DNA from 3 places in the Paenarthrobacter nicotinovorans genome. Region 1 is predicted to be linked to each of the others. Evidence: predicted binding sites of a transcription regulator. Region 1 holds the regulator's gene; each other region holds the start of a gene.

Region 1 (6,435 bases):
TCCGCCACGCAGGCATCAGCAAGGTCCGCGGCCAGTTCAAGGACGCTTCGGCCACTTTGGAGGTCGGCGAAACCCTGACGGACTCCAAGGTCTCCGCAACCATCCAGACCGCCAGCTTCGACTCCGGCGATGTCAACCGCGATGGCCACGTCAAGGGCGAAGACTTCTTCGACGTCGAGAAGTTCCCGGAAATCACCTTCGTGTCCCGCCACGTCAAGGCCAACGGAAACAGCTTCGACCTCGTGGGCGATCTCACAATCAAGGGCGTCACCAAGGAGGTCTCCATCGAGACCGAATTCAACGGCGTTGCAGTAGACCCGTTCGGCAACACCCGCGCAGGCGTCTCGGGTGAAACCACCATCAGCCGCAAGGACTTCGGCCTTACCTGGAACGCAGTCCTCGAAGCCGGTGGCGTTTTGGTCAGCGACAAGGTCGTTATCAACCTCGAACTCGCGTTCATCGCTCCGGCCGCAGCCTGATTCCAGAACACCCCGGACGGCGTCCCTGCCCAGCTTCGCGCTGCAGGGGCGCCGTTTCGCATACACATGAGTCACCCGGCCATTGTTCGGCAAACACCCTGTATTTAGCTGCGAGTTGGCTCGGAATTTCCTATGCAACCTTCAACCTGCGGTCTACAGTGATGCCATGAGTACCCCAGATGAAGCACCTCAGCCACAGCAGCCCGGCGCCCAGCCACCGCAGCCAGGCAATGTTCCTCCTGCGGGCTACCAACCTCCCGGCGGTTACCAGCCTCCCCAAAGCGGATCTGTTCCGCCAGGTGGCTACCAAGGGCAGCAAGGTTACCAACCTCCCCCTGCCTACCAGCAGCCGGGACAACCCGCCTACACAGCACCGGCCGGCCCGAACCCCGCACCGCCCGCCGGACTCGGCTATAACGCACCTCCGCGGAACGTCTTCGGTTTGGACTTCAACAACATCGCCCAGAGATTCCGTGACACCACGGGCGTCCCTAAGACCCTCACCACGTCCTACTGGCTGTGGATTGCCGCAGCGGCACTGGGCGTCATCGCCAACTTCGCCAATATCTTCATCTACCGCGACTACTTCGGAGCCCTGGCCATCGGGACGGGGATCTTCAACTTCGTCTTCAGCATCATCATGGCCGCCGTCTACGCCTTCATCGCCATCCGCATGAAGGAGGGCGCCCGGTGGGCCCGGCTGGTCCTCTCCATTTTGGGCGGCTTCGCGGTCTTCTCCCTGCTGTTCCTCCTGATCACTTTCAACCTCGGGTTGCTCAGTTCGGCGGCCGCTGTTGCCGCAGCAATCATGATGTGGCTCCCGGAATCGCAGAAACACTTCGTTTAGCACTTGCTGAGCATGAAGGCCGCGGCCGGATCCCCTGGGATTCCCGCGGCCTTCATCATGAAGACGTACGCCAACATGATGATTTTCCCTGCCCTCTTGAAATTCCTGCGTGTGGTATGCAGCGGCGCGGGACCCTGGGGGTACGGTGGAAGCAGAACCACGCTGGGGGCAGGGTCACTTTGCTGATCCCGGCGGCCGTACCTGCAGTCGAACAAGCAAAGGAATGCCATGAGCAACCCTCCATACCCGCCGTCGAACCCGGGCGACTCCAACCAGCCTGAGCAGCCGGGCACGCAGCCCGCTGCACCACAGTACGGCCAGCAGTCCCCACCGCCGGCAGCTCCGCAATATGGCCAGCCTGCTGCACCACAGTACGGCCAGCCTGCAGCACCGCAGTACGGCCAGCAGTCCCAGCCGCCAGCGGCCCCACAGTACGGCCAGACCGGCGCTTCGCCCTATGGCCAGGCGCCCCAGTACGGTCAGGACACCAACTGGCCGAGTCAGCAGCCGGGTCCTGCCACAGTCCCGCAAATGGTCAACATCGCCTTCTGGTTGATTGTCGGCGCAGGCGCAATCTGGCTGATCTCCATCCTTATTTCCATGGCGGCACTGAACGACCCCTCCTTCAGGAGCATGTTCGAAGACCAGATGTCGGCCGGCGGCGCCGCGGATGTCCGCTTTGAAGACGTCCAGGGCTTCATCGTCGGCGTCATGATTGCACTCGGTGTCATTGGTGCCGGCCTGTACGCACTCGTTGCCATCAACGTCCGCAAGGGCAAGAACTGGGCTCGCATCCTCGGCACGGTCCTCGCCGCGCTCTCGATCTTTGCCCTCGTGCCGCTCAGCCTGGCGACGCTTTCAGCACTGCTCGGAATCGTAGCGATCGTCCTGCTGTACCTGCCGGCGTCGGCTCCGTACTTCCGCAAGACACCGCAGTTCGGAAACCCGTACCAGACTCCCTCCGGACGCTAAAGCGACAGGGTTCCAAACACACCACTACGGGCGCGGACCCGGCGAAGGCTAAACAGCCTGGCCCGGGGTCTGCGCCCGTTGTGCGTGGTAGGCAAGAATCTGCAGCTCCGTGGCCATGTCCACTTTCCGCAGATTCACGTGCGGCGGAACTTGCAGGAGCACCGGAGCAAAGCTCAGGATGCTCCTGATGCCGGCAGCAATAACCCGGTCACACACTGCCTGCGCCACCGTGGCCGGCAGGGCAAGCACCACCATGTTCGTGTGGGTTCGCTCCAGGACCCGCTCAAGCTCGGCTGAGTCGCTGACGCGCAGCCACCCTACCTCGTTGCCTATCACCATGGGGTCCGCGTCGAAGATGGCTACGACGTCGAATCCCCTGGACTCGAAGCCGCCATACCGGGCCAGGGCCTTGCCGAGGTTGCCGGCACCGACGATGGCGACTTTCCAGTCATGGGTCAGACCCAGCGCCGCGGCGATGTGACGGCTCAAGTACTGGACTTCATAGCCGACCCCGCGCGTGCCATACGAGCCTACGTACGAGAGGTCCTTGCGGAGCGTGGAGGAACTGACACCTGACGCCTCGGCCAGCGCTTCGGAGGAGACGCGCTCAACTCCTTCGGCCAAGAGCGAGTTCAGCGCACGCAAATAGAGGGTCATCCGGGCCACAGCCGCGGGCGGGATCTGCTTAGCCGCAGGTTCGTTGTCCCCGGATAGTGCTTCCGCGGACGGTTCCAGCGCAGTCACGGTATTCTCCATTGCGTCGCTTTGTTGTTCCACTCTATGACCCCCGGGCCGGACTCAACAAAAGCCGCTACATACGGGCAAGGCCACCCTCAGCCCTCCAGGGCTTTCTTCAAGGTGCGGGTCAGCCGGGCCTCGTCGATCTTCCAAAAATCGCGCTGGACACCGTTCACCAGCACCACCGGAATCTCTTCCGCGTAGCGCTCCTGAAGTTGGGGGTCGGCGTCGATCCGCTGTTCAGACCAGCTCAAGCCGAGGCCCGCAGTAACGCGCTCGACGGCGGCGCGGGCGTCCGTGCAGAGGTGGCAGTCAGCTTTGGTGAGGAGGACGACGTCGGGAGTAGCCATGTGATTAACGGTAACCGCCCCGCGATCCTCCCTCACACCCCACCCCCTTCAACCCCACCCTCCCTCACACCCCACCCCCTTCAACCCCACCCTCCCTCACACCCCACCCCCTTCAACCCCACCCTCCCTCACACCCCACCGGTAAGGGCGTTCGAGTGCGCCCTCAACGCGGGGTACTCGCCATTGACTAGACTCAAGGCATGCCCGAGGAGAAGAACGTCGCCGTTGCCGCTGCTGCCCAAGCGCAGAAGCACAGCGGCGAAGCTGCTTTCTTCGACGTCGACAACACGTTGATGAAGGGTGCGAGCCTCTTCCACGTCGCACGCAAAATGTATGAACGCAAAGCTTTTACCTTGCCGCAAGCGGCCGGGTTCGCCTGGAAGCAATTTAAGTTCGTGATGCGCGGCGAGAACATGGAGGACGTCCATGCCGTTCGCGACTCGGCCTTGACCCTGGCGGCCGGCATCACCGTAGATGACATCAAAGCCCTGGGCGAAGAGGTCTACGACGAAATGATCGAGTCCCGGATTTGGCCCGGAACGAAGGCTCTCGCAGAGCAACATCTCAGGGTGGGCCGTAAGGTCTGGCTGGTGACGGCGACGCCGATCGAGGTTGCCACCGTAATTTCCACCCGGCTCGGGCTCACCGGTGCATTGGGGACCGTGGGTGAAGTGCATGAGGGCATGTACACGGGGAAATTGGTCGGAGACATCCTGCACGGACCGGCCAAGGCGGTCGCCGTGCAGTTGGTCGCCGACCGGGAGGGCCTGGATCTGGACCACTGCTGGGCCTACAGCGATTCCGCCAACGACATCCCGCTTTTGACAATGGTGGGGCACCCCGTCGTCATCAATCCTGACGCCAAGCTGCGACGCCATGCCCGCGACAACAACTGGCCCGTATACGACTTCCGGTCCGGCCGACGCGCGGCAACCCTCGGCCTCAAAGCCGCCACCGTCGGAGGGGCGATCTACGGCCTGTGGCGCGGCTTCTCACGATTCCGCGGCCCCCGCCTCTAGCGTCGCCAAACCCTCCCTCACATCCCCACTGCTTGAACCAAACCCTCCCTCACATCCCCACTGCTTGAACCAAACCCTCCCTCACATCCCCTCATGAGGGCAGACCCGCCTGTGGATAACTTCTGCGCTCACAGCCGGATCCGGGTAACAATGCCGTATGCAGATACCGAAACCCGTTCCGTCCCAACTGGGATCCGCTCCGTTCACTCTTGACGAGGCCAAGGCTGCCGGCCTCGCGCATCGCAATCTCTGGAACCGCGTCAGCATTGAAGCAGTGAGTAAAGGTATCTACCGGCCATCGGATTGGGACTTCGACCTTGAAGCAGCTGCCCGATCGCTCTCGGTCGCGAGTCCAGGCGCCTGGATTTCGCATGTCACTGCCGCCCGGCTGCACGGCTTGCCGCTCCCTCCGTGGCTCGCCGATTCCAATGAGCTGCACCTGAGCAAGCCTCGAAATCTGCCGGCAGTGCGGCGAAAGGGCGTCTCCGGGCATAGCGTCGTAGTGGCGGAGAGCGAGGTCGAGTTGGTCCGAGGGTTTTGGATCAGCACCCGGTCCCGGACCTGGCTGGATTTGGCCCGCATATTGCCGTTGAAGGAACTCGTCTGCGTCGGAGACCAACTCATCCGCGTACCCAGGCCCGAATTTGAACAACGGGACACAGCGTTTGCAACCATTGCATCCCTCCGCTCGATGGTGGAGCTCCACAAGAACCTTCAAGGTGTTGTGCGGGCTCGGGAAGCGATCGACCTGATGCGGGTAGGCGCTGACTCAGCCCCCGAGTCGCTGCTTCGTCTTGCGATGCTTGACGACGGTCTTCCGGAACCCGAACTGCAACTTCGGCTCCGGCCGGCCGATCCCCTTTCCCCTTCTGCCGACCTCGGTTACCGGGAGCGTCGGATCGCTATCCAGTACGACGGCGGCCATCACCTCGCGGAGGAGCAGATCTTTAGCGATCGGCGCAGGGATAAAGCGTTCGGGGCTGCCGGGTGGACGGTTCTCATCTTCGGGAAGGACGACCTCGCAGACAATTTCGCAAACGCTACCCGGCAGATAAAGAGGGCGTTGCGGCAAGGATGGGTAGACCCCGCAGTCCGTTCCGGCTTCGCACGGCCCCGGACGTGAGCAAGCATCACCACCAAACCTGCGGAACGTGAGCAAGCGCCACACCCAAACCCACGGAACGTGAGCAAGCGCCACACCCAAACCCACGGAACGTGAGCAAGCGCCACACCCAAACCCACGGAACGTGAGCAAGCGTCACACCCAAACCCGCGGAACGTGAGCAAGCGTCAGGGATGCAAAAATGCCCGCCACCTCGAGAGGCAACGGGCATTCACGCTTGATGAAGTATCTCTACTTCTTATTGCGGCGCTGGTGGCGAGTCTTGCGAAGCAGCTTGCGGTGCTTCTTCTTGGCCATACGCTTGCGGCGCTTCTTAATAACTGAACCCACGAAAGTTCCTTACAAACTAGAAGTTCCTGTCTGTTGGAACACATCCGCGGAAGCAGACAAGTACAACTGACAGATTCTTACATTGACGTAAAACGTTCCTTAACAGAGTACCGCTTCAAAGGGGTACCCCATGACCACGGTCCGTTGGACGGACCCCGGCAGCCTCAGGCGGTCTCGGATTGTCCGTCAACCACAGCACCTTTGAGGTACTGGGCCACGGCTTCTTCGGGGACCCGGAAGGAGCGGCCAAACCTGACGGCCGGCATTTCCCCTGAGTGGACCAGGCGGTACACGGTCATTTTGGAAACACGCAAGACGTCGGCCACTTCAGCCACCGTCATGAATCGCGCATTCGAGAAGTTGGTCTCCGCGGACATTTCCCATATTCCTTTGCTCTCAGCCGACTAGGACACCCCCAGGAAACGGTGTGACGATGCTGAGCCATCAAACAACCATGTGCTAGATACTCTAGAGGCTGATGGGGCCTATGTGAAAGCCTTTCGACGAAGTGGGATACTACTCCCCCGAGACTTCCCGGCGCTTCCGGGCTGAGGCCGCGAGCTGCTCCAGCACCGAA
Region 2 (6,435 bases), 940 kb from region 1:
GGCATGCAATCCGGAGTAGGCGAAAAAGTTCTCAAAAGAACCTCGCGCCGCCGGGTCGTGGGACCGGGCGGCGTCGAGGTCTTCCTTAAGTCTTGCGAAGAAGCTCACAAAGACCTTTCTACAGGAAATGAAGGTGTGCAGGCGTTGTGTTAGCCGCGGATGTCATCGAACAGCACGGTGGAGATGTAACGCTCCCCGAAGTCACAGACGACGGCCACGATCAGCTTGCCGGCATTCTCCGGACGCTTTGCGAGTTCGAGCGCGGCCCACACGATGGCACCGGAGGAGATGCCGCCGAGGATGCCTTCGCGGGCACCGAGGTCCCGGGCAACCCGCACGGAGTCCTCAAGGGTGGCGTCAAGGACTTCGTCGTAGACGTTGGTGTCCAGGATCTCGGGCACGAAGTTGGCGCCGATGCCCTGGATCTTGTGGGGACCGGGAGCGCCACCGTTGAGGATGGCCGAATCCTTGGGTTCGACGGCAACAATCTGGACTCCGGGCTTGCGTTCCTTGAGGACCTGGCCCACGCCGGTGATGGTGCCACCGGTTCCTACGCCTGCTACGAAGATGTCAACTTCGCCGTCGGTGTCGTTCCAGACTTCCTCGGCCGTGGTGGCGCGGTGGATCGCCGGGTTGGCCTCGTTGGCGAACTGCTGGGCCCAGATGGAGTTCTCCGTGTTGGCGACGATCTCCTGGGCCTTCTCGACGGCCCCACGCATGCCTTCGGAACCCGGGGTCAGGACGATTTCGGCACCGTAAGCGCGCAGCATGACACGGCGTTCGGTGGACATGGTTTCGGGCATGGTCAGGATGACCTTGTAGCCGCGTGCCGCGCCCACGAGTGCGAGGGCAATGCCCGTGTTGCCTGAGGTACCCTCGACGATCGTTCCGCCCGGCTTCAAGGCACCGGACTTTTCGGCGGCGTCAATGATGGCTACACCAATGCGGTCCTTGACGCTGTTGGCGGGGTTGTAGAACTCAAGCTTGACGGCAACCTGGGCGTCAAGGCCCTCGGTGAGCCGGTTCAATCGAACCAGCGGGGTGCGGCCGACCAGCTGAGTAACGTCGTCGTAGATCCTTGCCATGAAAATTTACGCCTATCTCTGAAGAGGGATTGCTGAGGTCAGCCTAACCAGCCGGATCGAAACGCTGCTAAGCAGTAAGCCATGCAGAGTAATATTTCCTGGCCTTTGCCAGCTTGGGGTTAATGATCACCTGGCAGTATCCCTGGTACGGAAACTTTGCATAGTAATTCTGGTGGACTTCCTCGGCCTCGTAGAAGTCCGGGAGCGGCACCACTTCAGTCACAATCGGGTCGGACCACAAGGCCTGGGCGCGTTCGATGGCTTCCTCGAACAAGACCTTCTCCTCGGTGGTGGTGTAGAACATCGAGGACCGGTACTGGGTCCCGACGTCGTAGCCCTGCCGGTTCAGGGTGGTGGGGTCGTGCAGGGCGAAGAACATGTCCAGGATGACTTCTTCCGGAACAACAGTTTCATCGAATGTCACCGCAACCACCTCCGCGTGACCGGTGGTCCCGGAGCACACTTCGTAGTAATCGGGATTGCGGACGTGGCCGCCGGTGTAGCCGGAGACAACCGAGCTGACCCCGCGGGTTTTCTGGTAAACGGCATCCAGGCACCAGAAGCAGCCGCCGCCAAGTACGAAAGTTTTCATGTTCTCTTCAATGGTTGGGATGGCCTGATGATTCCCGCTTCACCTTACGGGAGAATTACGGCACCGGGCAGCTGCACAAGTGACCAGGACTGCCTGAACCGGCCCGGTAGTGAAGAATAGGGATATGGAAGCAGTGAACACTGGCATTTCTGATGCGGATTCCGTCGAAGATGACGAAACAGAACACGAAGAAACAGTTGGGGCCAGCGGCGAACCTACCCTCGGCCAGGTGTTGTTGGCTGTTGAAGAACTCTGGCCCGAGTCCCTCGCCGAGGATTGGGACGAAGTCGGCCTGGTTGTCGGGCGCCCCACGGTCCCGGTGACCAAAGTCCTCTTTGCCGTGGATCCCACCCTGGCCGTTATCGATGAAGCCATCGAATGGGGTGCCGGGCTCCTTATTACCCATCACCCCCTGTTGCTCAAAGGGGTGAACTCCGTTGCCGCAACGTCGGCCAAGGGCCTCGCTGTCCACCGATTGATCGAAGCGGGCACTGGCCTGCTTACCGTGCACACGAATGGTGACTCAGCCGTTGGCGGAGTGTCGGACGTCCTGGCAGATGCCTTCGGTCTGGAGAACGTGGCGCCCCTGACCCAGGCATCCAACGGATTGCCGGAAGAAGGAATCGGCAGGGTGGGCGATCTTCCGGAGCTTGAAACCCTGGGCGACTTTGCGGCCCGTGTCTTTGAAATGCTGCCCGCCGTGGCGGGCGGGGTCCGGGTTGCCGGCGACAAAGACGGCCTGGTGCGGCGTGTTGCCGTCTGCGGCGGCGCCGGGGACAGTTTGTTCGACGCCGTCCGGGCCAACCATGCCGATGTGTACGTCACAGCGGACATGCGGCATCATCCGGCCTCCGAAGCGCGTGAGGGGGCCACCAACGGGCGGCCGTACCTGATTGACGTATCGCACTTTGCGAGTGAATGGCTGTGGCTTCCAGCCGCCGCAGAAGCGTTGGGCAACGTGCTCGCTGACCAGGGCTACGACGTCGATATCCGCGTCAGCAGTACCAACAGTGACCCTTGGGACTTCATACTGACTCCCGGCGGCGACTAGAGTCTAGGAAAGGGCCGGACCTGATCTCCAGGACCGGCGGCGACAAGCGGAGGTAAGCGTGGCGAAAGCAGCACCGGCAGAACAATTGAAATTGCTTGAACTGCAGGGGCTGGATGCCAAGCTCAAGTCGTTGGCGGGCCGCCGGAAGGTGCTGGAAAACGATCCCCGCATTACTGACCTGACGGACGCCCTCAGTGTGGCCAACGGTGAACTCGGGGCGGCCAAAATCGCTGTCCATGACGCCGAAGCCGAACTGCGCCGCGCGGAAGCCGACGTCGAACAGGTTGCGTCCCGCATCGAGCGCGATGAAACCCGGCTGAACAGCGGAACCGGGTTGTCCAAGGACCTGGTGGCGCTGCAGAACGACATCGCCTCGCTGAACAAGCGCCGTTCGGACCTTGAAGACGTTGAGCTTGAGATCCTGGAGCGCCTGGACACCCTGCGTGAACGCCAGGCTGCCCAGCAAGCCATTGTTGACGACATCCAGGGTTCGTTCGGCAGCATCCGCTCTGAACTGGACGAAGCGATCGCGGAGATCGCGGCCGAGGAGACAGTGGTTCGCGGGCAACGGGCTGTATTCGCCGAGGCGCTGGACCCGGGGATGCTCGCGGTGTACGAAAAGACCATCGCCAAGCGTGGAGTCGGTGCTGCCCGGCTGTTCCACGGAAAGTCCGAAGGCTCGGGGATGATGCTCAGCCCAGGTGACCTTGCCGAGGTCAAAGCCGCAGCGGAGGACGACATCGTTTTCTGCCCGGACTCCGGCGTCATCCTGGTCCGTTCAGCGGAGTGGAACTGACCTGACCCGGGCACGGCCTTAGTTGGACAGAATGATGTTCAGGGCGTGTGGCTTCCGGGCGGTGCCCTCAACCAGTTCGGCGGTCCGGATTTCGCTGGCGGCCTTCAGGAGCTGATCCGGAGTTTCCGGAGCCTTGCCGCGCCTGGTCAGCAGATGCCGTGCCAACTCACCCCTGGTGTGCTTGGCGAAGTGGCTCACCACGGTGCGCTTGCCGTTCGCCTCGTTGAACACATTGACGTTCACCGTCTGTGCGGCCGGGGGAGCCCACGCTGCGGCGTAGGTGCTGGAGCGGCAGTCCACCAGCAGTTCGCCGTCGACCCGCTGGGCGAGGGCGGCGTTCAGCTGCGGCTTCCAATAGGAGGCGAGGCGTCCGACGTCGGGCAGTGCGGTTCCCATCGACAGACGGTAGGCGGGCACGTGGTCACCAAAGCCAATGGCTCCCCACAAAGCGGAAACAACCAGGATGGACTCCGTCGCCTTGCGGCGCTGGGCCGGCGTCATGCTCTTGAAGCCGAGGGCGTCGTACAAGACCCCTGAGTAGACCTGGTGCGCGGGAGCCGCCGGTTCGGCGTGCAGCCGGGTATTACGTTCGACGTCGTCCCGCAGCGAGGCGCCGACGCCCAGTAACGCCAGGGCGTCCTCGTGCGCGCTCACTGTCCCCAGAGCTTCAAGGACCTTGGCCCGGTACGGGTTCAGTTCCGGGAAGCTCAGCGACTCCCATTCGATGGCAGGTCCTTTGAGGGCGGGGGTTTTGCCTTCTGAGGGCGGCAGGAGAATCAGCACCAGTCGATATTACCGGTGACTTGGGCCGTCCTGGACGCCGGTAGACTGTACGGCGGATGGGTTGACCAGGCGGCCGCGCGTCACGAAAGTGGCTCGAGGAACGTCCGGGCTCCACAGAGCAGGGTGGTGGGTAACGCCCACTCGGGGTAACCCGCAGGCCAGTGCCACAGAGAACAGACCGCCTGCGTCCCGGTATTGCACCGGGCAGCAGGTAAGGGTGAAACGGTGGTGTAAGAGACCACCAGCTCCCTGGGTGACCGGGGAGGCTAGGTAAACCCCACCCGGAGCAAGGCCAGACAGGACACGTTCGAGGGCTGCTCGCCCGAGTGTCCGGGTAGGCTGCTGGAGGGCGTCGGCAACGGCGTTCGTAGATGGATGGCCGCCTCTCCCTTTCCGGTAACGGAAGGGGATGACAGAACCCGGCGTATCGGTCAACCCATCCATTTATGACTCCCTGAATGACGGGCGTGTGAGTGATTTCACGCCTCCGGGACGACCATGCCCCGACCTTCCCGCCTAGAATGGTTACTGAACGTAGATGTTCTGCCGCCGGGACTGCGTTCGCAGCCGGCGGATTTTCTTTGCTCTCGTTCAAGGCGCTGTGGGTGGACCGAAGCCCGCCGGCGCATGTGCCGCAGGACTACTCCGGGCGGCCGCCGCCATCCGCATACGAGGACGTATGTGGTTGACCCAAGGAAGGTAGTTCTGTGAGCCAGACGTCAGATTCTTGTCTTGATAAGTGGATGGGCCGGGAGGCTCTCGCCGAGGCCATGATTCCGGTGATCGGCCGGTTGTACCGGGAAAACAACGTGGTCACCAGCATCCACGGCCGGAGCTTGATCAACAAGTCCACCATGAACATCCTCAAGGCCCACCGCTTTGCACGCCGGATGAGCAACCACGAGCTCCTGCTCGAGGAGACGGCACCCCTGCTGAACGCCCTTTCCGAGCTGGAGCTCGGCGCAGCAGCCATTGATATTGCACGTTTGACCGAAAAGTACCGGGCAGAAGGCAATGGCGCCTCCCTGGACGAGTACTTGCGCTCCGAGCTCGCCGAGATCGTTGGCAAGCGCGGCGCTGACGACCGCACCAGCACCGACGTCGTTCTTTACGGTTTCGGGCGTATCGGCCGTCTGCTGGCCCGCATCCTGATCGAAAAGGCCGGTGGCGGCCACGGCCTGCGCTTGCGCGCCATCGTGGTCCGCAAGGGCGCCGACAACGACCTCGTGAAGCGCGCGAGCCTGCTGCGTCGCGACTCCGTTCACGGTTCCTTCGAAGGCACCATCCGTGTGGATGAGGAAGCCAACACCATCACCGCCAACGGCGTCCAGGTACAGGTCATCTACTCGGACAACCCCGCAACTATTGATTACACCGAGTACGGAATCAAGGACGCCCTGGTGGTCGACAACACCGGACGCTGGCGCGACGCCGATGGCCTCTCCCAGCACCTGCAGAGCAAGGGCGTTGCCCGCGTCCTGCTGACGGCGCCGGGCAAGGGTGACCTCAAGAATATTGTTCACGGCATCAACCACCGCGACATCAGTGACGACGACAAGATCGTCACCGCCGCATCCTGCACCACGAACGCCATCACTCCGGTGCTGAAGGCCATCAACGACAAGTTCGGCATCATTCACGGCCACGTCGAGACTGTCCACTCGTTTACCAACGACCAGAACCTGATCGACAACTTCCACAAGGGTGACCGCCGCGGACGCTCCGCTGCGCTGAATATGGTGATCACGGAGACCGGTGCCGCCAAGGCAGTGGCCAAGGCCCTTCCCGAACTGCAGGGAAAGCTGACAGGCAACGCCATCCGTGTACCCACCCCGGACGTCTCCATGGCCATCCTGAACCTCAACCTGGAGAAGGGCACCACGCGCGACGAGGTCAACGACTTCCTGCGTGAAATGTCGCTGCATTCCGATCTCCGCAAGCAGATCGATTACATCGATTCTCCCGATGTAGTCTCGACGGACTTCGTCGGCTCCCGTCGGGCCGGCATCGTCGATGGCCTCGCCACGATCTCCAACGACAAGAACCTCGTGCTGTACGTCTGGTACGACAACGAGTTCGGCTACTCCTGCCAGGTTGTCCGTGTGATGGAAGAAATGGCCGGCGTGAA
Region 3 (6,435 bases), 1.3 Mb from region 1:
GCCGGGCAGCAGTACGAACAGGCATCCCCGCACACACCAAATCAAGAAACTCAGTACGCGCAGCCTTGGGGAACAACTTGACCATAAAACGCTCCATCAATCAGAGCGTTGCAACGACCCTATGACTTTGCCGCGCGAACATTGGCATTAACTGTCATACGGGCGTGGAAAATCAGGCGGTTTCGTCTACCAATTCGGCCCGGCGCAGGCCACCACCGCGGACCCACAGTTTGTAGGCCACGAACAGGAGTACCAGCCAGGTTCCGCCAACATACAGCGCAACCCGGGTGTCCTCGAAGACTCCGAGGATCACGATGACCATCGCCATGAACGCCATGGTCAGGATGGACGCAGCAGGCCAGAGCGGCGAGCCGAATTCCGACGCCGGCAGGCCCTTGCGCTTGATCTCCCGCTTCATCGCGACGTGCGAAACCAGGATCATCACCCAGACCCACACGGTGGCGAAGGTGGCGATCGAGGCAATGAGCACGAACACGTCTTCGGGGATGACGGCGTTCAAAACGACGCCCACCAGCAGGATGCAACCCATCATCACCACGGTCATCCACGGAACGCCGTGGCGGGAAATCTTGCTGAAGCTCTTGGGTGCGTGGCCCTGCTGTGCCAGACCAAACAGGATGCGCCCGGCCCCGAAAATGTCGCTGTTGATCGCCGAGAGCGCGGCGGTGATGACCACGGCGTTGAGGATGTGCGGAGCGGCCGGGATGCCCAGTCCGTCGAAGATCTGCACGAACGGGCTGCCGCTGCTGCCGATCTCGTTCCACGGGAAGATGCTCATCAGCACGCCCAAAGTCAGCACGTAGAACAGGAGCACCCGCACGGGCACGGTGTTGACGGCCTGCGGGATGACCTTTTTGGGGTCGGCGGCTTCGCCCGCGGTGATGCCAATCGTTTCGATTCCGCCAAAGGCAAACATCACGACGGCGAACGCTGCCAGGAGCCCTTCGAATCCGTTGGGGAACAAACCGCCGTGGTTCACGAGGTTCCCCAACCCCGGTGCCACGCCACCGCCGTCGCCCGTTTGGAAACCGAACACGATGATCGCCGCACCGCCCACGATCATGGCGATAATCGCCACCACCTTGATCAGCGAGAACCAGAACTCAAGCTCACCAAACACCTTCACGCTGAGCAGGTTCATGGCGCCCAGGAACAGGATGATCGCCAGCACCCAGATCCATCTGTCCACCTGTGGGAACCAGAAGCCCATGTAGATACTGAAGGCCGTGACGTCGGCGATTGCCACGATCGCCATTTCGAACACGTAGGTCCACCCGGTTACGAAACCGGCGAAAGGCCCCAGGTAGCGGCTCGCGTATTGGCCGAACGAGCCGGACACGGGGTGTCGGACGGCCATTTCGCCGAGGGCGCGCATCACCATGAACACGGCCGCGCCGCCGATGATGTAGGCGAGCAGGACGGCCGGTCCGGCCTTTTGGATGGCCGACGCCGAGCCGTAGAACAGGCCGGTGCCGATCGCGGATCCGAGTGCCATGAAGCGGATGTGACGGACGTTGAGGCCTCGGCTGAGCGCCGTACCTGCGGCCTGGAGGACAGAGCTCTCCACAGCCAGCTTGGTTTGTTGCATAGTAAAACCTTCTCGTCTTTGGGAGGGGATCGCTATCCAGCAGATCACTTTTGACGGCCTTGTGATCGGACTCACGGGTGATTGGTGTCTTTGATCGCAGACACCATGCTGTGGGTCTCATCAGAGGGTGGTAAAAGTCATAGTTCCCGGTCGGATATGATGACCGCGGACAGCTCTTCAACACGGTCAGGCATCCCTCGCATTTCGCGTCGCCCCCTTTGAACTCTGTGCTGACTCTTGCATCTGTTACTTGGGGGACTCATGATTTCCGTAATCCGCGCTACCCGACGCCGTTGGGCAGCTGCCGTTGTTGCCGTAGTGGCCGGGGCATCCTTGCTCTTTGCCGCACCCGCGCAGGCCTATGACGTGCCGAATTTTGAGGTTCCGAACGCCTCGCAAGCTCCCGTGCCTTTCGTGGAACGGGTGAGTGACGCCGCTGGCGTGGTTGAGCTCTGGAAGACCGGCGGTCCCGCAATCCGCACCGCCGCCGCTGCCGCCTTGGTGGGTGGGCCGGACGCGGTCCAGGCATTCCTCGACGGCGGCCAGGACGTCGCGCTGGCAGCTGACCGGAAGCAGTTGGTCACCGAGCTGACGACACGGGGGAGCGAACATGTCAGGGAGAGCGCGGTCAGGATACTGGCCACTAACGACCCCAGCGTGATCACGAGCTTCCTGTCAAAGGGCTGGGCCGGCGCCTGGGATCTCGACCTGCGGATAACGGCCACTCGGTTCCTCAACTACTCGGGTCCCATCCGGATGGCTGCTTCCAAGAGCCTGGACAACGGCAGTGAGGCTGTCGAGAAGTTCGTTCTCGAAGGCTGGCAAAAGACCGCTCAGGGCCAGGACCGTGAGGCGGTAGCCTACCTGACCAATTCGCCCATTGCCGCCGTCACTCGCGGAGCGCAGGCTGCTCTGGACACCTACGACCCTGAAGTCCTTGCTACATACCTGCGCTACGGTCAGTTCGTTGCCGCAGCGCAGGACCAAAAATTGACTACGGTCACCAAATCACTCGACGCTGTGAGGGCAGATATCGCAGCCAACCCTGCTGGCTCGGCAGCCGTGGCGGATCGCGCGAAGACTGCTCTGGAGAACGCGCGACACGCCGTTGATGGCCCCAAGAAGACCGACCTGAGGCGCTTGCTGGAAGAGCGGGACTATCGCTTCTCGCAGGCTTGGCCCAAGCAGGCCATAGACAAAGCCCGGCTCGCATCCCAAGAGCCCGCCAAGGCTGCATTCAAAAAGGCCGCCGCCGAGCTTCCGGCTTTGCTGTCGACGCTAACGGCCCCTGGTGCTGATCTTGATCCTCTGATCATGGAAGCCCGCCAGGCCACACTGGACCTCGCATTGGTGGGTACGCCTGAAGTGCGGAAGGCAGCTGAGGCTGCTCTGCTGGGTGGGGACTCTGCCGTCAAGGACTTCATTGCCGATGGTCACGGTCTCGCGAGCGAACAGGACAGTGCAGCCTTTGTTAACGACAGGCAGCGTGCTTTCCAGCACATGGCCGCGGGCGGCGTGCACGTGGTCCAGGCTGCTAAGGACGCTGTTAAGTCCGTCAACCATGCAGATGTCCGGTACTTCCTCGAGTACGGACACTCCGACGCGCAGTACTTGGATAACTCGGAATTGGCCGACGGTCTCATAAGGCTCGATTCTCCGGAGCTCCAGACTGCTGCTGGCGTAGCGATGGCGGGCGGGCGAGCGGAACTTCAGGCATTTGCATCAAGCGAACAGTTCACTGCTGCCGAAAAGGACGCGGCGAATGCCCGGCATACCGCCGCCGTAAACACCGCTCTCGCAGAGCTGTCGCGGCTCACTGACCAGGCAATCCTCGACGCCGGTAGGGCGGCTGACGCTGCGAAGGCCGCTGAAGCCGCACGCCAAGCCGAGGCCGCGCGCCAGGCCGAGGCCGCGCGCCAGGCCGAAGCCGCTGGTGGGCAGCTTGCGGCCGGCAGCGTTGATGCATCGCAGCAATCGGGAACAGGAGCAGCCCCGATCGTCATTCCGTGGCCGCGCGAGTACGCTCCCGCCGTCGGACTGGCTGAGACCGGAGCTGTCACGGAGTCCGTAGAAAAGCCCGCAGCAACGCCTTCGGCCGCACCGAGCATTTCCGTGCCGCCGACGACCTCGGCAGCAAAGGGCTCCACTTCGGTGGATTCCCAGTCACAGGAGGCGGCTGCTCCGATGGCTGCTTCTTCTGCGGGCATGAGTGGCTGGACCATCGGCCTCATCGTGGCACTGGTCCTGGCAGCAGCTGGAGCCATCACGTTCCTGTTGCGCCGCAAGGGTCCCTCCCCAGCCGAGGGATAGCCGGCTACGCCTCCGGGCAGTCGGAAAACGTCGTCGGAGTGTCCGGTATACCGGACACTCCCGGCGGCCCGGTGCTGGTCAATGCCTTGTGAAAGGTGCACGCTTGAGTACGGGATACCGGACAGTATGCTCCGGCGCCCCTCAAGATCCCCCAGCAGCGAGGAACCATGACCACCACGCCCACCGCGCCCGGCAAGGCCACGTCCAAAGTCCCGGCTGCCGAAAACACCTTGCGCATCCTGAAACTGTTGGCTTCGCGGCGAGGGCCGATGGCGGCGTCGAATATCGCCACGGCACTGGGCCTGCCGCGGTCCAGTGTCTACCACCTTCTGGGCGTTATGGAGGCGAACGGCTTCGTCCTCCATCTGCATGAGGAGCAGCGCTACGGGCTCGGCATCAGTGCCTTCGAACTCAGCTCCGCCTATTCGCGGCAGGAGCCGTTGTCACGGCTGGGTCGCCCCATGCTGGCGTCGCTGGTCGACGTGATCGGCGAGAGCGCACACCTGGCTGTGCTCCATGGCCGCGATGTCCTTTACATCGTGGAAGAACGTGCCAAGAACCGCCCAAGCCTGGTGACCGACGTCGGGGTTCGGCTTCCCAGCCACCTCACCGCGTCCGGTCGGGCAATCCTCGCCGCCTTGCCCAAGTCGCAGGTCCGCGCCCTCTACCCGAACGCTGCGGCCTTCACGTCCCGGCACGATGTCGAGTTTCCCATCATGAAGTACTCCGCCTTGTCGTCCCATTTGGACCAGGTGCGCCAGCGTGGCTACGCCACGGAAAACGGCGAAATCACTCCCGGGTTCGGCTCCATCGCCGTCGCCGTGACTGACCACGTTGGATGGCCGACGGCGGCAGTCGCCGTCACGTTCCTGGAGGACAAAGTGCCGGCTGAGCAATGGCCCGTACTGGCCGCGCGGATCAGGAAAGCCGCCGACGAACTGTCGGTCCGGATCCATGGTCGCCCGACGGCGGGCTGACGCTTAGTAAGCGCCGATGCACCCTAGCGGCTGCCCGGCCCGGGGGAGTCGCGTTCAACCATGGCGCGGAAAGCTTCCAGCTCGCCCCGGAAACTGCCCCGGTAGGATCCCGTGGCGAAGAGTCGTCCCACCACCGTGGACACCAGTCCGCGTGTTTCGAACAGCTGCTGGATGCGCGTGCCACCACTTTCCGGGGTGAACGTGACATCCGATTCCCCTTTGAGGATCGCGTTGCCGAAGCGGGTGCGGATGTGCCGCGGCCGTTCCGCGGCGATGACTTCCGTGGGACTTGCCATCCGGCCGAACCACACCGTATAGCTGCTGCCGGCCTGGTCGGTGGAGCCAACGAGATCGGTCACGCGTGTGACGCCGCCGATCCACTCAGTAAACCTGTCAGGATCCGTCCAGGTGTCGAAAACCCGCTCCGGCGGCGCGGCGACCAAGGTGGACACTCGATACGTTGCCATGGGTCCAGCATGCGCGCATCCGGGCGCGAAAGCGAGAGCATCCGCATGTCTGTAATCCCGGACAGCACCGCCCGAAAAGCCGTTCCGGCCGCTTGGTAAAGGGGCTTTAGTAGAAGCAGAAGATCTTTCCACCACACACTTCCCACAGACGAAGGAGTCACCATGGCACCCGCCGATTTCACTACTGGTGCCCGTCCGGTCAAGGCCGCCCGGGGTACTGAGCTTACTGCCAAGTCGTGGCAGACCGAGGCGCCGTTGCGCATGCTGATGAACAACCTCGACCCCGAGGTCGCCGAGCGTCCGGACGACCTGGTCGTCTACGGTGGCACCGGACGCGCAGCGCGTTCCTGGGCTGCGTTCGATGCGATCACCCGGACCCTGGAAACCATGGAGAAGGACGAAACCCTGCTGGTGCAGTCGGGTAAGCCGGTGGGTGTCTTCCGCACGAATGAGTGGGCGCCCCGTGTTCTCCTCGCCAACTCCAACCTCGTCGGTGATTGGGCTACGTGGCCTGAGTTCCGCCGGCTCGAGGCTGAGGGCCTGATGATGTACGGGCAGATGACGGCCGGGTCCTGGATTTATATCGGCACCCAGGGCATCCTGCAGGGCACCTACGAAACCTTTGCCGCCGTCGGAAATAAGCTCGCTGCGGAGGGCCGCCACCCCGCGCCTGCCGCTGAAGGTTCCACGGAAGGGCCGCTCGCCGGTACCTTGACCCTGACCGGTGGCTGCGGCGGCATGGGCGGTGCTCAGCCGCTGGCCGTGACGTTGAATGATGGCGCGTGCCTGATTGTTGATGTGGACGAGTCCCGGCTGCGTCGGCGGGTGGGTAAGCGGTACCTGGACGAGGTCGAAACCGATCTGGACACCGCGATCGCCAAAGTTCAGGCCGCCAAGGACGAGCGCCGTGGCTGGTCCGTCGGTTACGTGGGCAACGCCGCTGAAGTCTTCCCCGAATTGCTGCGTCGTCATAAGGCCGGCGAAGTCACTTTTGATGTGGTCACGGACCAGACCAGTGCGCATGACCCGTTGTCTTACCTGCCGGAGGGCATCACCGTGGCTGAGTGGCACA

The links. Region 1 encodes Rex, which represses fermentation and respiration genes when NADH is low (regulators of the CRP and FNR family bind a similar motif). Its sites were predicted from a motif close to CTTGTGAANNNNTTCACAAG; they were not measured.
Region 2: JMY29_RS11455 (glyceraldehyde-3-phosphate dehydrogenase) is a predicted target of Rex. The motif match lies at 4,774-4,793, and genes of this name have one in related genera.
Region 3: JMY29_RS01875 (ALF repeat-containing protein) is a predicted target of Rex. The motif match lies at 1,668-1,687, and genes of this name have one in related genera.

Annotation. Positions count from the first base shown of each region.
Region 1 covers NZ_CP089293.1:3,389,315-3,395,749, forward strand. The annotation lists gene JMY29_RS15705 (YceI family protein) at 1-479, shown strand, start outside; gene JMY29_RS15710 (hypothetical protein) at 646-1,326, shown strand; gene JMY29_RS15715 (hypothetical protein) at 1,555-2,298, shown strand; gene JMY29_RS15720 (redox-sensing transcriptional repressor Rex) at 2,347-3,054, opposite strand; gene JMY29_RS15725 (glutaredoxin family protein) at 3,132-3,386, opposite strand; gene JMY29_RS15730 (HAD family hydrolase) at 3,587-4,405, shown strand; gene JMY29_RS15735 (DUF559 domain-containing protein) at 4,563-5,528, shown strand; gene JMY29_RS15740 (30S ribosomal protein bS22) at 5,760-5,858, opposite strand; gene JMY29_RS15745 (helix-turn-helix domain-containing protein) at 6,023-6,235, opposite strand; gene JMY29_RS15750 (3-deoxy-7-phosphoheptulonate synthase) at 6,375-6,435, opposite strand, start outside.
Region 2 covers NZ_CP089293.1:2,454,294-2,460,728, reverse strand. The annotation lists gene epsC (serine O-acetyltransferase EpsC) at 1-108, opposite strand, end outside; gene cysK (cysteine synthase A) at 150-1,085, opposite strand; gene msrA (peptide-methionine (S)-S-oxide reductase MsrA) at 1,153-1,677, opposite strand; gene JMY29_RS11475 (Nif3-like dinuclear metal center hexameric protein) at 1,802-2,728, shown strand; gene JMY29_RS11470 (zinc ribbon domain-containing protein) at 2,787-3,524, shown strand; gene JMY29_RS11465 (YaaA family protein) at 3,543-4,307, opposite strand; RNA gene rnpB (RNase P RNA component class A) at 4,365-4,750, shown strand; gene JMY29_RS11455 (glyceraldehyde-3-phosphate dehydrogenase) at 5,051-6,435, shown strand, end outside.
Region 3 covers NZ_CP089293.1:372,441-378,875, forward strand. The annotation lists gene JMY29_RS01865 (IS30 family transposase) at 1-85, opposite strand, end outside; gene JMY29_RS01870 (amino acid permease) at 173-1,609, opposite strand; gene JMY29_RS01875 (ALF repeat-containing protein) at 1,871-3,919, shown strand; gene JMY29_RS01880 (IclR family transcriptional regulator) at 4,087-4,896, shown strand; gene JMY29_RS01885 (SRPBCC family protein) at 4,920-5,363, opposite strand; gene JMY29_RS01890 (urocanate hydratase) at 5,526-6,435, shown strand, end outside.